2 linked regions of the Martelella mediterranea DSM 17316 genome follow. The protein of the gene in region 2 interacts with the protein of the main gene of each other region in a pairwise test. Links are inferred from orthologs where the notes say so. Each region holds a gene or a part of one and is shown on either strand. Other genes may lie near its edges.

The links. Proteins that work in one complex are often made in the same cells at the same time.
Region 1: the proteins of ybgC (region 2) and Mame_RS13400 interact in binary tests that used the Escherichia coli proteins (3 or more experiments, as listed by UniProt). The link is inferred for Martelella mediterranea DSM 17316 from one-to-one orthologs.

What each region holds. Positions count from the first base shown.
Region 1 is NZ_CP020330.1:2,868,503-2,871,415, reverse strand. It holds Mame_RS13400 (acyl carrier protein), read right to left. Parts: upstream 1,619-2,913; coding sequence 1,382-1,618; downstream 1-1,381. Other genes in the region: fabD (ACP S-malonyltransferase), read right to left, coding at 2,683-2,913; fabG (3-oxoacyl-[acyl-carrier-protein] reductase), read right to left, coding at 1,896-2,633; fabF (beta-ketoacyl-ACP synthase II), read right to left, coding at 1-1,145. UniProt on the Escherichia coli protein: Carrier of the growing fatty acid chain in fatty acid biosynthesis.
Region 2 is NZ_CP020330.1:2,599,819-2,604,976, reverse strand. The notes cover bases 1,163-4,105. They hold ybgC (tol-pal system-associated acyl-CoA thioesterase), read right to left. Parts: upstream 2,891-4,105; coding sequence 2,435-2,890; downstream 1,163-2,434. Other genes in these bases: Mame_RS12140 (NAD-dependent epimerase/dehydratase family protein), read left to right, coding at 3,072-4,105; tolQ (protein TolQ), read right to left, coding at 1,379-2,098; tolR (protein TolR), read right to left, coding at 1,163-1,360. In the rest of the region: Mame_RS12160 (cell envelope integrity TolA family protein), read right to left, coding at 1-901; more of tolR, read right to left, coding at 911-1,162; more of Mame_RS12140, read left to right, coding at 4,106-4,292; Mame_RS12135 (glycosyltransferase), read left to right, coding at 4,297-5,157; Mame_RS12130 (NAD-dependent epimerase/dehydratase family protein), read left to right, coding at 5,154-5,158.

The DNA.
Region 1 (2,913 bases), 270 kb from region 2 along the record:
GTCTCTCGCTCGGGATTGTCGAGGTTGAGCGTCGGCGGCGCGACATTGTCGCGGATCGCCAGCGTCGAGAAGATCGCCTCGATCGCGCCCGCCGCGCCCAGAAGATGGCCGGTCGCGGATTTGGTGGAGGACATCGACACCTTGCCGGCGGCATCGCCCAGCAGCCGCTCGACGGCGCCGAGTTCGATCGTGTCGGCCATCGTCGAGGTGCCGTGGGCATTGATATAATCGATATCGGACGGGGCGATCCCGGCGCGCTTCAGCGCTGAGGTCATGCAACGGAACGCGCCCTCGCCGTCCTCGCTCGGCGCGGTGATGTGGAAGGCATCACCGCTCATGCCGTAGCCGACGACCTCGGCATAGATCTTCGCGCCGCGCGCCTTGGCGTGTTCCAGCTCCTCGAGCACCACAATGCCGGAGCCCTCGCCCATGACGAAACCGTCACGGTCGACATCGTAGGGGCGCGAGGCGCGCTGCGGCTCGTCGTTGAAATTGGTGGAGAGCGCCTTGCAGGCGGCAAAGCCGGCGAGCGCGATACGGCAGATCGGCGATTCCGTGCCGCCGGCAACCATCACATCGGCATCGCCGAAGCCGATGATCCGGCTGGCGTCGCCGATCGCATGCGCGCCCGTGGAGCAGGCCGTGACGACCGAATGATTGGGGCCGCGCAGCTTGTGCCGGATCGAGACCTGGCCGGAGGCAAGGTTGATCAGGCGGCCGGGAATGAAGAACGGGGAAACGCGGCGGGGGCCGCGGTCGCGCAGCGTGTAGCCGGCTTCGACGATGCCTTCGAGCCCGCCGATGCCGGAGCCGATCAGCACGCCGGTCGCGATCTGGTCGTCATCGCTTTGGGGATGCCAGCCGGCATCCTCAAGTGCCATGTCGGCGGCGGCGATCGCATAGGTGATGAACGGATCGACCTTGCGCTGCTCCTTCGGCTCCAGCCACTGATCGGCATTGAAGGTTCCGTCGCTGCCGTCGCCAAGCGGGATCGAGCATGCAATCCTGGCTGCAAGATCTTCCGTTTCGAACGCGGTGACCTTGCTGGCGCCGCTGACGCCGTCCAGCAGACGCGACCAGGTTACCTCGGCCCCGCAGCCAAGCGGCGTTACCATGCCCAGACCGGTGATTACGACACGCCTCATTGGTGGATCGCCCCCCATTTTTCTCAAGTTTCTTGCCATCATGACCAGCGTTTCATGCCGGCCAATGCCGAGTGGAATCGACATTCGCCCGACTATAAACGCTCTCGCCACAAGCGCAAAACCGTCCTTGATGCGTTCCCGTCCCGGAACGCAGGACAAAAAAATGGCCCGTATCACCGGGCCGTTCGAGGCGGGTTGCAGGTATGACCCGAACGCCGCCCTGAATTTTCAGTCGATCAGGCCTGAGCCTTTTCGATGAACTTGATGGCATCGCCGACCGTGAGGATCGAATCAGCGGCATCGTCGGGGATTTCCACACCGAACTCTTCTTCGAAGGCCATGACCAGCTCGACGGTATCGAGCGAGTCGGCGCCGAGATCGTCGATGAAGCTTGCGCTTTCGACAACCTTGTCGGCATCCACGCCCAGGTGGTCAACTACAATTTTCTTAACGCGTTCTGCGATATCGCTCATGTCGGTTTCCTCGACCTGTCTCAAGTTCTACCGGATGCCTTGACATCCGCTATGTGAAAGCCGCCGGCCCTCCAAAAGGAAACACGCCGCGGCAGATATGTGAACCAACGCCCACTTAAACCGAAATCCCGGCCGATGGACCGGGCTTCGTTCATTGGACTGTTCTTGGCAGTCCCGGCCCGCTTACCATGCTTTGTTCTGAGCGCAAAGCCCAAAAAACACCGCGTTGCCGGTCTCTCCAGCATTTTCGACGGCCCGCGTGGAGCGGACCGCGATGTCAGATCATGGCCATGCCGCCATTGATATGCAAGGTCTGGCCCGTGACATAGCCGGCCTCGTTGGAGGCAAGATAGGTGACGGCGGCCGCAATGTCATCCCCGCTGCCCATCCGCTTCATCGGAACGGCGCCGAGGATCGCTTCTTTCTGCTTGTCGTTCAGCTTGTCGGTCATCGCGGTTTCGATGAATCCGGGGGCGACGCAATTGACCGTGACGTTGCGCGGCGCGACTTCCTGCGCCAGCGATTTCGAAAAGCCGATCATGCCGGCCTTGGCGGCGCAATAATTGGCCTGGCCCGGATTGCCGGTGACGCCGACGATCGAGGTGATGTTGATGACCCGGCCGAAGCGGCGGCGCATCATCGGATGCATGATGGTGCGGGTCAGCACGAAGGCGGCGGTGAGGTTGACCTCCAGCACGCTTTCCCAGTCCGCGTCGCTCATGCGCACGAACAGGCCGTCCTTGGTGATGCCGGCATTGTTAACCAGGATGTCGATGCCGCCGAGATCCGCCTCGGCCTTTTCGCCGAGTTCCTTGACGGCGGCGCGGTCGGAAAGATTGGCGGGAAACACATGAGTGCGCTCGCCAAGCTCGCCAGCCAGCGCCTCGAGCTTTTCCGCGCGGGTGCCGTGGAGTGCTACGGTCGCGCCCTGGGCGTGGAGCATGCGGGCGATCGCCTCGCCGATGCCGCCGCTGGCGCCGGTAACGAGCGCCTTTCGGCCAGTCAGATCCAACATGTCATAACCTCGTCAGATGTTTGCCCGCCAATCGCGGGCCGTTTCGGTTTCAGCCCTTGATCGCCTTCAGCGCCGCGTCGATATCGCCCGGCTCGTTGATCGCGACGCCGGAGAGCGAACGCTCGATGCGCCGCGCAAGACCGGTCAGCACCTTGCCGGCGCCAACTTCATAGAGCGTTTCGATTTCGTTTGCCGCAAACCAGCTCACCGTCTCGCGCCAGCGCACCCGGCCGGTGACCTGCTCGACCAGCAGCTTCGTGATCTCATCGGGGTCGGAAAC
Region 2 (5,158 bases):
CATCGTCCGCGCCGTCAAGGCCCGCGAGGATCGACCAGTTGCGCTGGATCTGCCCGCGCAGCGCGTCAAGCTCGCTCTGGCTCAGCGTCGAGCCGCCAGTCGTGCGGGTCGCGCCCGCAGCGGCCGGAGCCTCGGAACGCTGCGCGCCGCCGCCGGTGGCCTCGGTGCGGTTCAAAAGCGCCGCGATCTGGTCCACGTCGAAATCGTCTTCCTCGGCGGTGGTCGACGCCGTCGTCTGGCTGTCGGTTCTGGGCGCCTCGGCGGTGCGGGTTTCGCGCAGCACCGGCTCCGGCGGACGGCGCGTCGGCAGCGGCGCCTGCTCGGGGAAGGCGAGTTCCGGTTCCGGCGGCGTCTCCGCAGCCGGCTGGCTCGCCTCCGGCTCAGGCGTCGGCTCGGGGGCTGGCGCGGGTTCCGGCGCAGGCGTCGGCTCCGGGGCCGGCGCGGGCTCGGGGGTAGGTTCCGGCGCAGGAGCGGGCTCCGGCGTGGGTTCGGGCCGTTCGGCCGGTTGCGGCGTGGGCGGCGGCGGCTCGGAAGCGGGCTCTTCCACCGGCGCGGGTTCCGGCGTCGGCTCGGCGGCAGGCGTCGGCAGGGCTGCCTGTTCCTGCGCGATATCGTCCGGCGTCGCGTTGGTGTCGGTTTCGAGGTCGATATCGTTGTCGCCGACATTCTGCGCCTCGGCGACCTCCTGCGGCCGCCGGGTCGGCACGGGGGCTGCGATATCGGCAAGCTCCGCCGTCTCGTCGCCCTGCTGGACCTGGGTAATGTCTTCCACCGGTATAAGCGTCACCGGCAGCGCTTCGACATCGGCCACTTCAAGTGATGAAGGCGCGCCAAGCACAAACACTGCCCAGCCGAGGACCAGACAGTGCAACAGGAATGAAATGGCAAGGCTGCGCTTCATGGGCTAAGATCAGCTATCCTGTTCCTGCAGCGTGACAAGACCGATATTCTTGAAGCCTGCGGCGGAAATGCGGGCCATCACCTTCATCACCGTGCCGTAATCGGCATTGGCGTCACCACGCACATAGATGCGCTCATTGTAGCCGGTGGTGGCGATCGCCTCGAGCTTGGGCACGACCTCGTCGATCGGGATCTCGGTTTCCTGCAGGAAAATCTGCCCGTCCGGATTGACCGAGATGGTGATCGGCTGGGTATCCGAGTTCATCGCCTGCGCCTGGGTTTCCGGCAGGTCGATCGGCACGCCGACCGTCATCATCGGCGCCGCGACCATGAAGATGATCAGAAGCACCAGCATGACGTCGACCAGCGGCGTGACGTTGATTTCGCTGACGGGGACGCGTCTTGCGCGCCTGCGGCCACGACCGCCGGCCTTGCCGCCTGTTCCCATGGACATTGCCATTGGTTGGTTCTCCCCTCGCTATTCGGCAGCCGGACGCGACTGCAGCTTTTCGTCGATCTGACGCGACAGGATGGATGAGAACTCGTCGGCAAAGCCCTCCATGCGGCCTTCAAGCTTGCCGGAATCGGCGGAGAACTTGTTGTAGGCGACAACGGCGGGAATGGCCGCGACAAGGCCGATGGCCGTTGCAAGCAGCGCCTCGGCAATGCCGGGCGCGACGACGGCGAGGTTGGTCGATTTCGATCCGGCGATCGCCTGGAACGAGGTCATGATGCCGACCACCGTACCGAACAGACCGATGAACGGCGCTGCGGAACCGACGCTTGCCAGAAAGCCGAGACGGGCTTCGAGCTTTTCGGCCTCGCGCTGAATGGCGACGTCCATCGCCTTTTCAACGCGCATCTGCAGCCCCATCGGGGCGCGGGCGCCGCGTTCGAAGGATTTTTTCCATTCGCGCATCGCCGAGACGAACACGGCGGCCATGCCGCTGGTCTTGCGATCCGAGAGGTTGCTGTAGAGTTTTTCGAGCGAGGTGCCCGACCAGAACGCATCCTCGAACTGATTATAGGCGCGGCGTTCCTTGTTGTAGGCGATGATCTTCTCGATCACGATCGCCCAGGTCCAGACCGACGCGGCGATCAGTCCCAACATCACGATCTTGACGACGAATCCCGCCTGCCAGAAGAGCGCCAGAAGGCCGACATCGGCGTGCGTAGCTTCCAACCCAAGCTGTTCCATATGACGAAGTCCCTGAATAGATTGGCCCGGCAAGCCGGGCGATATGGTTAGAGCCGCCTGCGAGACGCTGGTGTGTTCAACTCGGAATTTAAGTGGATTCGCATCTTTGCTTCCTGTCCTTGAAAATCATGGTGAAAGCTAGGCAAACCGGCCTAAAACTCCGCTTTTCGCAGAATACCCGAACATGGTTAACGTCCGGTTACGATTTTATCGCCAGCCCCTGAAGGCAAGGCTTTGACCGCACCAGACGTCTCCCGCGGCGGCGCGAATTCCTTCACATAATACTCATGTTTTAGCAAGCCCGGATTCCAGGGGCTTTCGGCATAATGCGCCCGTTTACGTCGACTGACCTTCAAGCAGCGTGGCGGCCAGATCATCGGGCATGCGGCGCGCGCGCCCGGCCCTGTTGATAACCACCACGGTCACCCTCGCCGTTGTCAGCAACTGCCCATTGGCGTGGATCGCCTGTTCCAGCACCATGCGCGCGCCCGTCGCCTTCACGGTTTTCGTCGTGATGTCGAGGATATCATCCATCCGCGCCGGACGCACGAATTTCAGGTCCATGTGATGCACCGCGAAGGCCAGGCCTTCCTCGTCGATCGTGTGCAGCGTGCGCTGTTCCACGCCGAGGCAGCGCAGAAGATCGGTGCGGCCGCGTTCGAAGAAATGCAGGTAGCGCGCGTGGTAGACGATGCCGGAAAAATCCGTGTCCTCGTAATAAACGCGCTGGTGCAGGTGATGCGTCCCGCCTTCCATCCAGCCACTGAGACCATGATTCTCGGTTTCGGTCATGTCCGCCTCATCCATCAATTTTTGGCCATACCTAGTTTGAAACATAGCGCGTCGCAACACGGCGCAGAGGCAGATTGTTTCATTCCGCCTGGCAGATTGCGTAAAAAAACCATTGCATTTATGTCATATTGATTGCGTTTAACGCACAAGATGAATCGCTGAAATGGAACGGAGACGCGCAATGAAGATCGCAGTTATGGGCGGAGACGGGTTTGTCGGATGGCCGACCTCGCTGCATTTGTCGGATGCCGGACACGAAGTTCACATCGTCGACAACCTGTCACGCCGCTGGATCGACACCGAGCTTGGCGTCCAGTCGCTGACGCCGATGGACTCGATCCAGGAACGTACCCGTATCTGGCATGCCGAGACCGGCCGCCGCATCCATTTCCATCTCATCGACCTCGCCAAGGATTATGAAATCCTGAAGCAGTGGCTCGCCGAGGAGCGCCCTGACGCGATCATTCATTTCGCCGAGCAGCGCGCCGCGCCCTATTCGATGAAGACCGACCGCCACAAGAACTACACGGTCGACAACAACGTCAACGCCACCCACAACCTTTTGAATGCGCTGGTCGAGATCGACCTCGACGCCCATGTCGTCCATCTCGGCACGATGGGCGTCTACGGCTATTCGACGGTGGGTGCTGCGATCCCGGAAGGCTATCTGCCGGTCGATATCACCACCAATTCCGGTGACAAGGTTTCCCAGGAAATCCTGTATCCGTCGAACCCCGGCTCGATCTACCACATGACCAAGTGCCTGGATCAGCTTCTGTTCGCCTTTTACGCCAAGAATGACGGCCTCCGGATCACCGACCTGCATCAGGGCATCGTCTGGGGCACGCACACCGAGCAGACCAAACGCCACACACAGTTGATCAACCGCTTCGACTATGACGGCGACTACGGTACGGTGCTGAACCGCTTCCTGATCCAGGCGGCTATCGGCTATCCGCTGACCGTCCACGGCGTCGGCGGCCAGACCCGCGCCTTCATCCACATCCAGGATTCGGTGCGCTGCATCGAACTGGCGCTCAACAATCCGCCGGAGAAGAACGCCCGGGTCGAGATCTTCAACCAGATGACCGAGACCCACCGGGTGCGCGACCTGGCGAAGATGATCTCCGACATGTCCGGCGTCGAGATCGCCTGGCTGCCGAACCCGCGCAAGGAAGCGCCGGAAAACGACCTGATCGTGAAGAACGACAAGTTCCTGGCGCTCGGCCTCAACCCGACCACGCTCAAGGAAGGCCTGCTCGGCGAGATCGTCGACATTGCGAAGAAATACGCCTACCGCGTTGATCGCAAACGCGTTCCGGCCGTTTCCGCCTGGACCAAGGATATCGCGACCAAGATCAACCGCGATCCGGAAGGCAAGTCGCTGAAGTCGGTCTCGTAAGGCCATGAGCGACCCCGCAAATGAAGGCGTCCACCGCAGCGTGGACGCCAAATATCCGTTCGCCTTCGTCACGCTGGTCACCAACAACGACTACGCCATGGGCGCGCTGGCGCTGGCGCGCTCGATCTTTTTGACCGGAACCCCGGCCGATGTCGTGGTGCTGCATACCGGCGGCGCGCCCGAGGAAGGCCTCAAGCATCTCGCCGATCTCGGCTGCCGGCTGATCGGCGTCGATCACCTGCCGCTGTCGGAAGCGTTCAACGAGCGCCATGCGCGCAAGAACATCCATGGCGAGGCCCCGTTCACCAAGGGACGCAAGCCCGGCTTCCACACCCCGCTCGACAATTTCTGCAAGCTGCGCCTGTGGCAGCTCGTCGAGTATCACGCAGCGGTGTTCATCGATGCCGATGCTCTGGTGTTAAAAAACATCGACAAGCTGTTCTTCTATCCGGAGTTTTCGGCGGCGCCCAATGTCTACGAAAGCCTCACCGATTTTCACCGGATGAATTCCGGCGTGTTCGTGGCGCGGCCGGACGTCGAGACCTTCGCCGCCATGCTCGCGGCACTCGACCAGCCCGAGGCGTTCTGGAAGCGCACCGACCAGACTTTCCTGCAGGAATTCTTCCCCGATTGGCATGGCCTGCCGGTGTTCATGAACATGCTGCAATATGTCTGGTTCAACATGCCGGAACTGTGGAACTGGTCCGATATCGGCGTTCTGCACTACCAGTACGAAAAGCCGTGGGAAGACGACCACCCGCGCGCCGTTGAGTTGAAGCCGCTGATCGACCTCTGGTGGGCCTATTTCGACGGCGACGGCATCCCCGATATCGCCACGCTCGAAAATCCGACCAAGCCAGCATGAA